3 linked regions of the Azoarcus sp. KH32C genome follow. The protein of the gene in region 1 interacts with the protein of each later gene in a pairwise test. Links are inferred from orthologs where the notes say so. Each region holds a gene or a part of one and is shown in the gene's direction. Other genes may lie near its edges.

Region 1 (2,979 bases):
ATCGGCCCGTTCCGGGTGAAGGTCTTGACGGTCACGTCGTCATTGACGCGAGCAACGACGATCTGGCCGTTCCGCGCCTCGGGGCTGCGATGAACCGCCAGCAAATCTCCATCGAGAATGCCCGCGTCGCGCATGCTCATGCCCCGCACGCGCAGCAGGTAGTCGGCGCGCGGGGAAAACAGCGCGGGATCGACCTGGTGGCGGCCTTCGACGTGCTCCACCGCGAGAATGGGGCTACCTGCCGCGACTCGACCGATCAGTGGCAGGCCGAGGCCTTCGGCCAGACGGATACCGCGGGCGCGTCCTTCCTCGAGCAGGATCGCCCCTTTGGCCGCGAGGGCGCGAAGATGACTCTCCGCCGCGTTCGGGGAACGAAAGCCGAATGCCGTACACACCTCGGCGCGAGTCGGCGGACGGCCCTCCGATTCGACCGTCTGGCGAATGAATTCAAGGATTTCGGACTGGCGGGCGGTGAGCCCTGGGTCGTGGCTCATCATCATTTCTCCATTTTTACCTGTATTTTTAAACAGTTGCTCTCAATTGGCAAGCCCGAAAATGAGTTCGAAACGGTATGGCGCAAGAACTGTGACGCGAGTAGAGTTCGCTTCGTGTCTCGGCTAGAATCCAACGCACGTCAGGGAGATCACATGCTGCAGATCGGTGACATTGCTCCAGCGTTTTCATTGCCTGATGCGGACATGGAAACGTTCGACTTGGCCGCCGAGCGCGGCAAGCATCATGTGGTCCTCTACTTTTACCCCCGCGACAATACGCCGGGATGCACCTTGCAGGCCGCCGACTTCAGTGATCATGAAGAAGAGTTCGCCCGCCACGATTGCATCGTGATCGGTGTTAGTCCCGACGATTGCCTGACCCACGCCGAGTTTCGTGATCAGCACGGGTTGTCCGTACGTCTCCTTTCGGACGTCGAGACGGAGGTCTGCCGGCTCTATGATGTCTGGCAGCCCAAGGAAGTCGATGGTGTGAAGAAGATGGGCGTGATGCGGACAACCTTCGTCATCGACAAGGAAGGAACAATCCGCCACGCGCTCCGCGACGTTGCGCCCCGCGGCCATGTGGCCGGGGTCTTCGAATTGGTCAGGAATCTGGAAGCAGAGAATAGAAATGGAAATCGTCAAGAACACCGTCGTAACGCTTAAATATACGGTCCTCGATCCCGATGGCAACACGATCGACGACGGTCATCAACCGCTCGTTTACCTCCACGGCGGTTACGACGGCATCTTCCCGATGCTGGAAGAGGCGCTGCACGGCAAGAAAGTCGGCGATCAGCTGAAGGTCAAGCTTCAGCCCGAAGATGCATTCGGGGACTACGATGAAGAACTGGTGCTGGTCGAGGATGTCAGTCAGTTCCCGGAGAACATCGAAGTGGGCATGTCGTTTGAGCGCGTGACCGACGACGGCGAAGAAGACATGCTCTATCGCATCACCGATATCGCCGACGGCAAGGTTGTCGTCGACGGCAACCATCCTCTGGCTGGTACCGCGCTGGTCTTCGACATTACCGTCACGGAAGTGCGCAAGGCAACGGCCGAAGAACTGTCGCACGGCCACGTGCACGGTGCTGGCGGACATCATCACTGATCGGTCCGATCGATCGGTGAACGGGGCCGCGCAAGCGGCCCTTTTTTTGACCTATTCCTCCTCGTGCCCATGACCGCTCTATCAGCGTCCGCTCCTTCCGCAACCGCAGATCGTCAAGCTGCCGGAACGGTCCTTGTCGAAGTCGAGGAGCTTCGGGTCAGGATCGGGGCAGGGGACTTGCCGGTCCGTCCCGTCGACGGCGTCGGATTTTCGATCGCAGCAGGCGAAACCTTCGCCTTGCTTGGAGAGTCGGGCTGCGGCAAGTCGATGACGGCCCTCGCGCTTCTCAGGCTTCTTCCCGACGGCGGCCGGGTGGACGGGGGACGGGTCCGGTTTGGCGGCGTCGAGTTGCTGGCGCAAACCGAGGCGCAGATGCGTGACGTGCGCGGCAGGCGAATCGGGATGATCTTCCAGGAGCCGTCGACAAGCCTCAATCCTGTGATGACTGTGATGGCCCAGATCGGCGAAGTGCTGGACCGCCATCGCGGCCTGCACGGAGCCGCGGCCAGGCTCGAGGCGCTCCGCCTGCTGGAATCGGTCGGGATTCCAGACGCGGAACGGCGCCTCGACGATTACCCATTTCAGTTTTCCGGCGGCATGAAGCAGCGGGTGATGATTGCGATGGCGCTCGCAGGCGAGCCGGAACTCCTGATCGCCGATGAACCGACGACGGCGTTGGACGTGACGATCCAGGCGCAGGTGCTCGATCTGCTTGCGAAGCTCCAGGCGGAGCGCGGCATGGGGATGCTCCTGATCACGCACGATCTTGGTGTCGTCGCAAAAATGGCGCATCGCATCGGTGTCATGTACGCGGGCGAACTCGTTGAGACCGCGAGTCGTTCGGACTTCTTTCGGCGTCCGCTTCATCCCTATTCGCGGAAGCTGTTCGCCGCACTGCCGACCGAAGGACAACGTGGCCACCGGCTGTCGGCCCTGCCTGGTCACGTTCCGCCACTCGACCGTGGATTTGTCGGATGTCGATTCGCGGACCGCTGCCCCCAGGTATTCGAGCGCTGCCATGGTGAAGCTCCGGCCTGGCACCAGCTTGAAGCGCAGGAGGTGCGTTGCCATCTCTACGAGCCAGGTTCGGAACGTGACGCGGACGTACCGACGGGGGCATCCTCCGCACGCTTCGACGAGGCCGCTTCCGGCTCACGTCCCGTGCTCGACGTGCGTCAGCTGAAGGTCCACTTTCCCGTGCGCAAGGGCTTGTTGAAACGCGAGGTTGCGAGCATCAAGGCCGTGGATGGGATCAGTCTGCAAGTGATGCCCGGGCGTACGCTGGCACTCGTGGGGGAGTCGGGTTGCGGCAAGACCACCGCCGGCAAGGCGATCCTGAAACTGATTGCTCCGACCGATGGCGAAGTGCTGTTG
Region 2 (3,135 bases), 1.5 Mb from region 1 along the record:
CGATCTGCTCGATCTCGTCGCCGTCGAACTGTTGGCCGGCTTCTTCCGCACCACGCGCGAGCCCAGCGGCCTGCGCGAATTCATCGAGCGCGCCCGCCGCTGCGGCACGATCGGGGCTGCGCTCGCCGACCTGATCGAGATGGGGTCCTCGACGCCGGAAGGCGAAGCGGTGCCACTGCTGCCGGCACTCGCTGCCGGGGCCTGGGCGGCCGAACTCGGCGGCATCCCGTCCGCCGATTTCTGCGCGGCGCCGATGCTGTTCGGCCGCGCCCACGAGACGGGCGTGCTCGCGCGCCACGCGGATTCGATGATGGTGAGCAATCTTCTGACTCAGCGCCACCGCATCGCGGCGCGCCTCTTCGCGCGCGTCGTCGATCTCTCCGACTGCGCCAGCCGCCTGCGCCATCCGCTCGCGAGCGACATGCCCAAGCTCGTCGATGCCGCGCCGATGGGCGACGGCGCCGGCCTCGCATGCGTCGAAACCGCGCGTGGGATGCTGATGCACGCCGTGCGTCTCGACGGCGACCGCATTGCCGAATACGCGATCGTCGCGCCGACCGAATGGAATTTCCATGCGCAGGGCGCATTCGTCTGCGAAGCCACGGGCTGGGACGCGCCGTCGGACGAGGCCGCGATGCTGCGCCTGAAGGCGCTCGCGCTGTCGCTCGATCCGTGCATCGAGTACGACATCGCGATCGAGGACGTATCGGATGCATGAGATGTCGCTTGCGGAGAGCATCCGCGGCATCGTCGAGGAGACCGCGCGGGCGCAGGGCTGCACGCGCGTGAAGACGGTCGTGCTGGAGATCGGCGAACTGTCGTCGGTCGAGGTCGAGGCGCTGCGCTTCTGTCTCGACGTGGTGTTGCGCGACACGCTGGCGGAGGGCGCGGCGGTCGAGGTCGAGAGCGTGCCCGGCGTCGGCTGGTGCCTCGCCTGCGATCGCAGCGTGCCGCTCGCGCAGCGTTACGACCCCTGTCCGCACTGCGGCGGCTACCAGGTGCGTCCCACCGGCGGGACCGTGATGCGGGTCAAGGAAATCGAAGTCGATTGAAGGGATGATGCGGCTTCAGGTGGTCGCAGTCGGATTGGAGCAGGGTGATGTGTACGGTGTGCGGTTGCGGGGCGGGTGAAGTGAATATCGGCGGGGCAGGGCATTCGAAGCCCGCGCGCCCGAAGGAAGGCACGACGCGCGCGTGGAAGCCCGCGGCTCCCGCGCATGAGCACACGCACGACGGGCAGCCGTCCGCCCGGGACGCGAGCCACATCCATTCCGATCAGCACCACCTGCATTTCGGCGCCGGCCCCGCGCACGCTCACGCCCCTGGCCTGTCGCAGTCGCAGATGGTGAAGATCGAGCGCGACATCCTCGGCAAGAACGACGCCTGTGCCGACGCCAACCGCCGCCAGCTCGCCGCGCGCGGCATCTTCGCGCTGAACCTCGTTTCCAGCCCCGGCTCGGGCAAGACCACGCTGCTCGTGCGCACGCTCACGGAACTTGCGGGACGCGTGTCGGCGGCGGTGGTCGAGGGCGACCAGCAGACCGAGTTCGACGCGGAACGCATCCGCGCGACCGGCGTGCCGGCGCTGCAGATCAACACCGGCAAGGGCTGCCACCTCGACGCGGACATGGTTGGGCGCGCACTCGCGCAGATGCAGCTCGCCGACGACAGCCTGCTCTTGATCGAGAACGTCGGCAACCTCGTGTGCCCGGCTGCCTTCGATCTCGGCGAGGCGCACAAGGTCGCGATCCTGTCGGTCACCGAGGGCGAGGACAAGCCGCTGAAATACCCGGACATGTTCGCCGCGGCCGACCTGATGCTGCTCAACAAGGTCGACCTGCTGCCGCATCTCACCTTCGACGTCGAACGCGCGATCGGCTACGCGCGGCGGGTCAATCCGGCCATCGAGGTGATTCGTACGTCGTCGACGAGCGGCGAGGGCATCGCCGACTGGCTCGCCTGGCTCGAGCGCGGCATGGCGAAGGCGCGCGCGGCGCGCAGCACAACCGTGCAACCGGCCTGAGTCCGGACATGAATTCGAACCTCGCCTCGCCGGGCGCGGCTCCGCTCGCGCCGCCGTCAATCCCGCTCACCTTGCACGGCCCCGCGGTGCTGGCCTTCGGCGCCTATTTCAAGAACGCGTTGTGCCTTGCGCAGGACGGCGCAGCGCAAATGAGCGCCACGGTCGGCGATCTCGATACGCCGGATGCCTGCCGCGAGATGGATGCCTGGAGCCACGTGTTGCTGTCGCAGGGCGCTCCCGCCGCGATCGCGCACGACCTGCATCCGGACTTCCATTCGAGCCGCAGCGCCTGCGCCCTTGCGACGCGCCTCGGCGTGCCTGCGATCGCGGTGCAGCACCACCACGCGCATGTTGCCGCGGTGCTGGCGGAGAATGGACACCCCGGCCCGGCGCTGGGCCTCGCGCTCGATGGCGTGGGCTTGGGTACCGACGGCACGGCCTGGGGCGGCGAACTGCTGCAAGTCGATGGCGCGCACTTCGAGCGCCTCGGTCATCTCGCGCCCCTGCCGCTGGCGGGCGGTGACCGCGCGGCGCGCGAGCCGTGGCGGATGGCTGGGGCGGTGCTCCATCTGGCCGGCCGCGCCGACGAGATCGCGACGCGCTTCGCGGCCCAGCCTGCGGCGGCCATGCTTGGGAACCTGCTCACGCGCGACACCTTGTGCCCGCCGACCTCCAGCCTCGGCCGCGCCTTCGACGCTGCCGCGGGGCTGCTCGGACTGTGCCCTGTGATGCGTGTCGAGGCCGAGGCGGCGATCGCGCTGGAGCGCGCCGCGACCGACTACCTTGAACGAGTTGGTGACGTGACGCCCGAGCCCGAGGGTTGGACGATCGACGGGGCAGGGCGCCTGAGCCTGCTGCCGATCCTCACGTCCCTTGCCGACGAAACCGATGCCGCGCAGGGTGCTTCCCGTTTCCACGTGACGCTCACCGCGGCACTCGTCGCCTGGGTCGGGCAGGCCGTCGAACGCACCGGCTTGACGGTCGTCGCGCTCTCCGGCGGCTGTCTGCACAACCGCATCCTGTCGCAACGCCTCGGCGCGGCGTTGCGCGAACACGGCCTGACCGTCCTCGAAGCGCAGCGCCTGTCACCGGGCGACGCCGGTCTCGCGCTC
Region 3 (3,119 bases), 1.1 Mb from region 1 along the record:
ACGTCGCGCTGTACGCCGTGCTGCGCGTCAAGGTACTCGCCGACGGCGCGCTCGAAAGCGGACTGCCGGGGCGCATGATGATCGGCTTCGGCCTGCTTACCGTCGTCGTCGCGGCCTTCTTCCTGTCGCGCCAGCGCGATGTCAAGCGCATGTTCGCGTACTCGTCGATCGAGCACATGGGCCTGATGACCTTCGCCTTCGGCCTCGGCGGCCCGATCGCGAACTTCGCCGGGCTGCTGCACATGACCGTGCATGCGCTCGTCAAGTCCGCGATCTTCTTCGCCGTCGGCCACGCCGCGCAAAAGGCCGGATCGCAGGCGATGGAGGACATCCGCGGCCTGCTCAAGGTGAGCCCCACCGTGGGCTGGGGCCTGATGCTCGGATCGCTCGCGATCCTCGGCATGCCGCCCTTCGGCGTCTTCGCAAGCGAGTTCCTGATCCTGACGACCGCGATGCGCGAGCTCCCGTGGGCGACGCCGCTCCTCCTGATCGCGCTCGGCGTCGCCTTCGCCGCAATCTTCAGCCGCGTGCAGCCGATGGTCTTCGGCGAAACCGCGCTGCGTCCACTCGCCCACCCGCCCGCGCTGCTGCCGGTGTTCATCCACCTGGGACTCGCGCTGATGCTCGGCCTCTACATTCCGCCGTATCTCGATGGCTGGTATCGGCAGGCGGCCCGGATGATCGGAGGCTAACGATGAACTTCTTCGAACTCGATTGCCGCTTCGAACGCATCGCCGCACCGCTGCCTATGTATTGCGCCGACGTCGACGCGGCGCAGTGGAGCGCGCTCGCACTGGCCGTTGCCGAGGAAAAGGGCCGGCTCGTGAGCCTGTGGGGCAGCGACGAGCGCGCCACGGGCGACGGCTTCACGGTGTCCGCGGCGTATGCGACCGCGGACGGCCTGCTGTGGGCGAAGCTCGGCCTCGATCCCGCACGCCCGACCTACCCCGACATCGCCCGCCTCTTCGCGCCCGCGATCCGCATGCAGCGCGCCGCGCGCGACCTCGTCGGCATCGAGCCCGAAGACGCCGACGACATGCGCCCCTGGCTGCGTCACGGCGCGTGGCCGGCGGACTACTTTCCACTGCGCTTCGAGAGCACGGGCGAGGAACGCTTCGAGCCACAGGCCGACGCCTACGCGTTCGTCCCCGTCGAAGGCGACGGAGTGCATGAGATTCCGGTCGGCCCGGTGCACGCCGGCATCATCGAGCCCGGCCACTTCCGTTTTTCGGTCGTCGGCGAGAAGGTGCTACGCCTCGAACAACGCCTCGGCTACAAGCACAAGGGCATCGAGCGGCGCTTCATGGGCATGGACCTCGACGAGGGCGCCCGCCTCGCCGGCCGCGTGTCGGGCGACAGCACAGTTGCCTACGCGTGGGCGTACGCGATGGCCGCCGAATCGCTCGCCGGTGCGACAGTGCCCGATCGCGCGGCCTGGTTGCGCGCGCTGCTGCTCGAACGCGAACGCGTCGCAAACCATCTCGGCGACCTTGGCGCGCTCGGCAACGACGCCGCGTTCGGCTTCGCGCTCACCCAATTCTCGCGACTGCGCGAAGACTGGCTGCGCGCGAACCGCGATTGCTTCGGCCACCGCCTGCTGATGGACTGCATCCGCCCCGGCGGCGTCGCACGCGATCTCGATGCCGCCGCCAGCGCACGGCTGCGCAAGCAGGTCATCGACATCGGCCGCGAAGTCGCCGAACTGAAGGACATCTTCGACGAGCACGCCGGCCTGCAGGACCGTTTCGTCACCACCGGCCGCGTCACGGCGGAGCTCGCGACAAGACTCGGCCTCACCGGGCTTGCCGGCCGCGCGAGCGGGCTTCCCTCGGACCTGCGCGCCGACTTCCCCTGGCCTCCGTACGACCGACTGGCCGTCACCGCCAGCACCCAGCGCAACGGCGACGTCGCGGCCCGCGTCGCCATCCGCTTCGACGAATGTTTCGCCTCGCTGCGGCTCATCGATGCACTGGTCGCCGATCTGCCCTCCGGGCCGATCCACGAGCCGGTTGCCGCAAGGCCCGAAGGCATCGGCGCCGGCTGGGTCGAAGGCTGGCGCGGCGAGGTCTTCGTCGCGCTCGAAACCAGCCCACAGGGGCGCATCGCACGCTGCCACTGTCACGATCCGTCGTGGCAGAACTGGCCCGTCCTCGAACACGCCATCATCGGCAACATCGTCCCGGACTTCCCGCTGATCAACAAATCCTTCAACCTCAGCTATTCAGGGCAGGATCTGTGATGTGGCACATCCTCAAATACGTCGCCCGCCGCGGCCGCGTCTCCGAGCCGCCCCCCGAACCAGCCGCAGGAGCGGGCCAGCCGGCGCATGAAATCCACGACGAGATCCTCGCGATCCTCGGCCGCGCGCTCGCGATCCGCGAAGTCGATGCCGGCTCGTGCAACGGCTGCGAGCTCGAGATCAACGCGCTGAACAACCCCTACTACAACATCGAAGGCCTCGGCATCCGCTTCGTCGCGAGCCCCCGCCACGCCGACATGCTGCTCGTGACCGGCCCCGTCACGCGCAACATGGAAGTGGCGCTGCGACGCACCTACGACGCAACGCCCGCCCCGAAGCTCGTCGTCGCCGTCGGCGAATGCGCCTGCACCGGTGGCATCTTCGGCGAGAGCTACGCGAGCTGCGGCCGCGTCTCGAACGTCATCCCGGTCGACGTCACCGTCCCCGGGTGCCCGCCGGCGCCCACCGATATCCTTGCAGGCATTCTCGCGGCACTCCGCGGCCACCCCGCCGACTCGACATCCAGCCCCCCGGCCGCCGACCCCACCCCCGAGGCCAACTAGTCCCCCGAGCCCCTCTTTGCTTGAACTCGACCGGACTGAAACCATCGAACCGGTTGCCCGATGCCGGTTTTCAAGGCGTCTCATGGTCCACGCATCCCAAAATGCCTCCGAGCCGACTTGTTCTCCTGTCTGACGCTGGCCACGCTAGCCGCGAATTCCCGGTATCTTTCGCGCCGACGAGAGTTGCGTCGTGATCGACCCGTCCGCCGAAAGAATCACCCGCCGCGTCATCGTCGGATTCCTGCTGGGGGGGCTGCTGGTACTCGGCTACACGGTCCTGCATCTCTTCATCGTACCGGTGGCGTGGGCGATCATCA

What was found.
Region 2: the proteins of AZKH_RS12010 (region 1) and hypB interact in binary tests that used the Escherichia coli proteins (3 or more experiments, as listed by UniProt). The link is inferred for Azoarcus sp. KH32C from one-to-one orthologs.
Region 3: the proteins of AZKH_RS12010 (region 1) and AZKH_RS07295 interact in binary tests that used the Escherichia coli proteins (3 or more experiments, as listed by UniProt). The link is inferred for Azoarcus sp. KH32C from one-to-one orthologs.

Annotation. Positions count from the first base shown.
Region 1 is NC_020516.1:2,746,478-2,749,456, forward strand. Bases 40-2,865 are described here. They hold AZKH_RS12010 (peptidylprolyl isomerase), read left to right. Parts: upstream 40-1,125; coding sequence 1,126-1,605; downstream 1,606-2,865. Other genes in these bases: lexA (transcriptional repressor LexA), read right to left, coding at 40-497; AZKH_RS26905 (peroxiredoxin), read left to right, coding at 648-1,160; AZKH_RS12015 (dipeptide ABC transporter ATP-binding protein), read left to right, coding at 1,675-2,865. In the rest of the region: more of lexA, read right to left, coding at 1-39; more of AZKH_RS12015, read left to right, coding at 2,866-2,979. UniProt on the Escherichia coli protein: Folding helper with both chaperone and peptidyl-prolyl cis-trans isomerase (PPIase) activities. Chaperone activity prevents aggregation of unfolded or partially folded proteins and promotes their correct folding.
Region 2 is NC_020516.1:4,211,932-4,215,066, reverse strand. What follows is about bases 80-3,061. They hold hypB (hydrogenase nickel incorporation protein HypB), read left to right. Parts: upstream 80-1,099; coding sequence 1,100-2,023; downstream 2,024-3,061. Other genes in these bases: AZKH_RS18800 (hypothetical protein), read left to right, coding at 2,032-3,061; hypA (hydrogenase maturation nickel metallochaperone HypA), read left to right, coding at 711-1,052; AZKH_RS18815 (nickel-dependent hydrogenase large subunit), read left to right, coding at 80-718. Also shown: more of AZKH_RS18815, read left to right, coding at 1-79; more of AZKH_RS18800, read left to right, coding at 3,062-3,135. UniProt on the Escherichia coli protein: Involved in the maturation of [NiFe] hydrogenases. Required for nickel insertion into the metal center of the hydrogenase. Exhibits a low intrinsic GTPase activity, which is essential for nickel insertion.
Region 3 is NC_020516.1:1,650,389-1,653,507, reverse strand. Bases 1-2,966 are described here. They hold AZKH_RS07295 (Ni,Fe-hydrogenase III large subunit), read left to right. Parts: upstream 1-694; coding sequence 695-2,239; downstream 2,240-2,966. Other genes in these bases: AZKH_RS07290 (NADH-quinone oxidoreductase subunit B family protein), read left to right, coding at 2,239-2,802; AZKH_RS07300 (hydrogenase 4 subunit F), read left to right, coding at 1-692. In the rest of the region: AZKH_RS07285 (AI-2E family transporter), read left to right, coding at 2,993-3,119.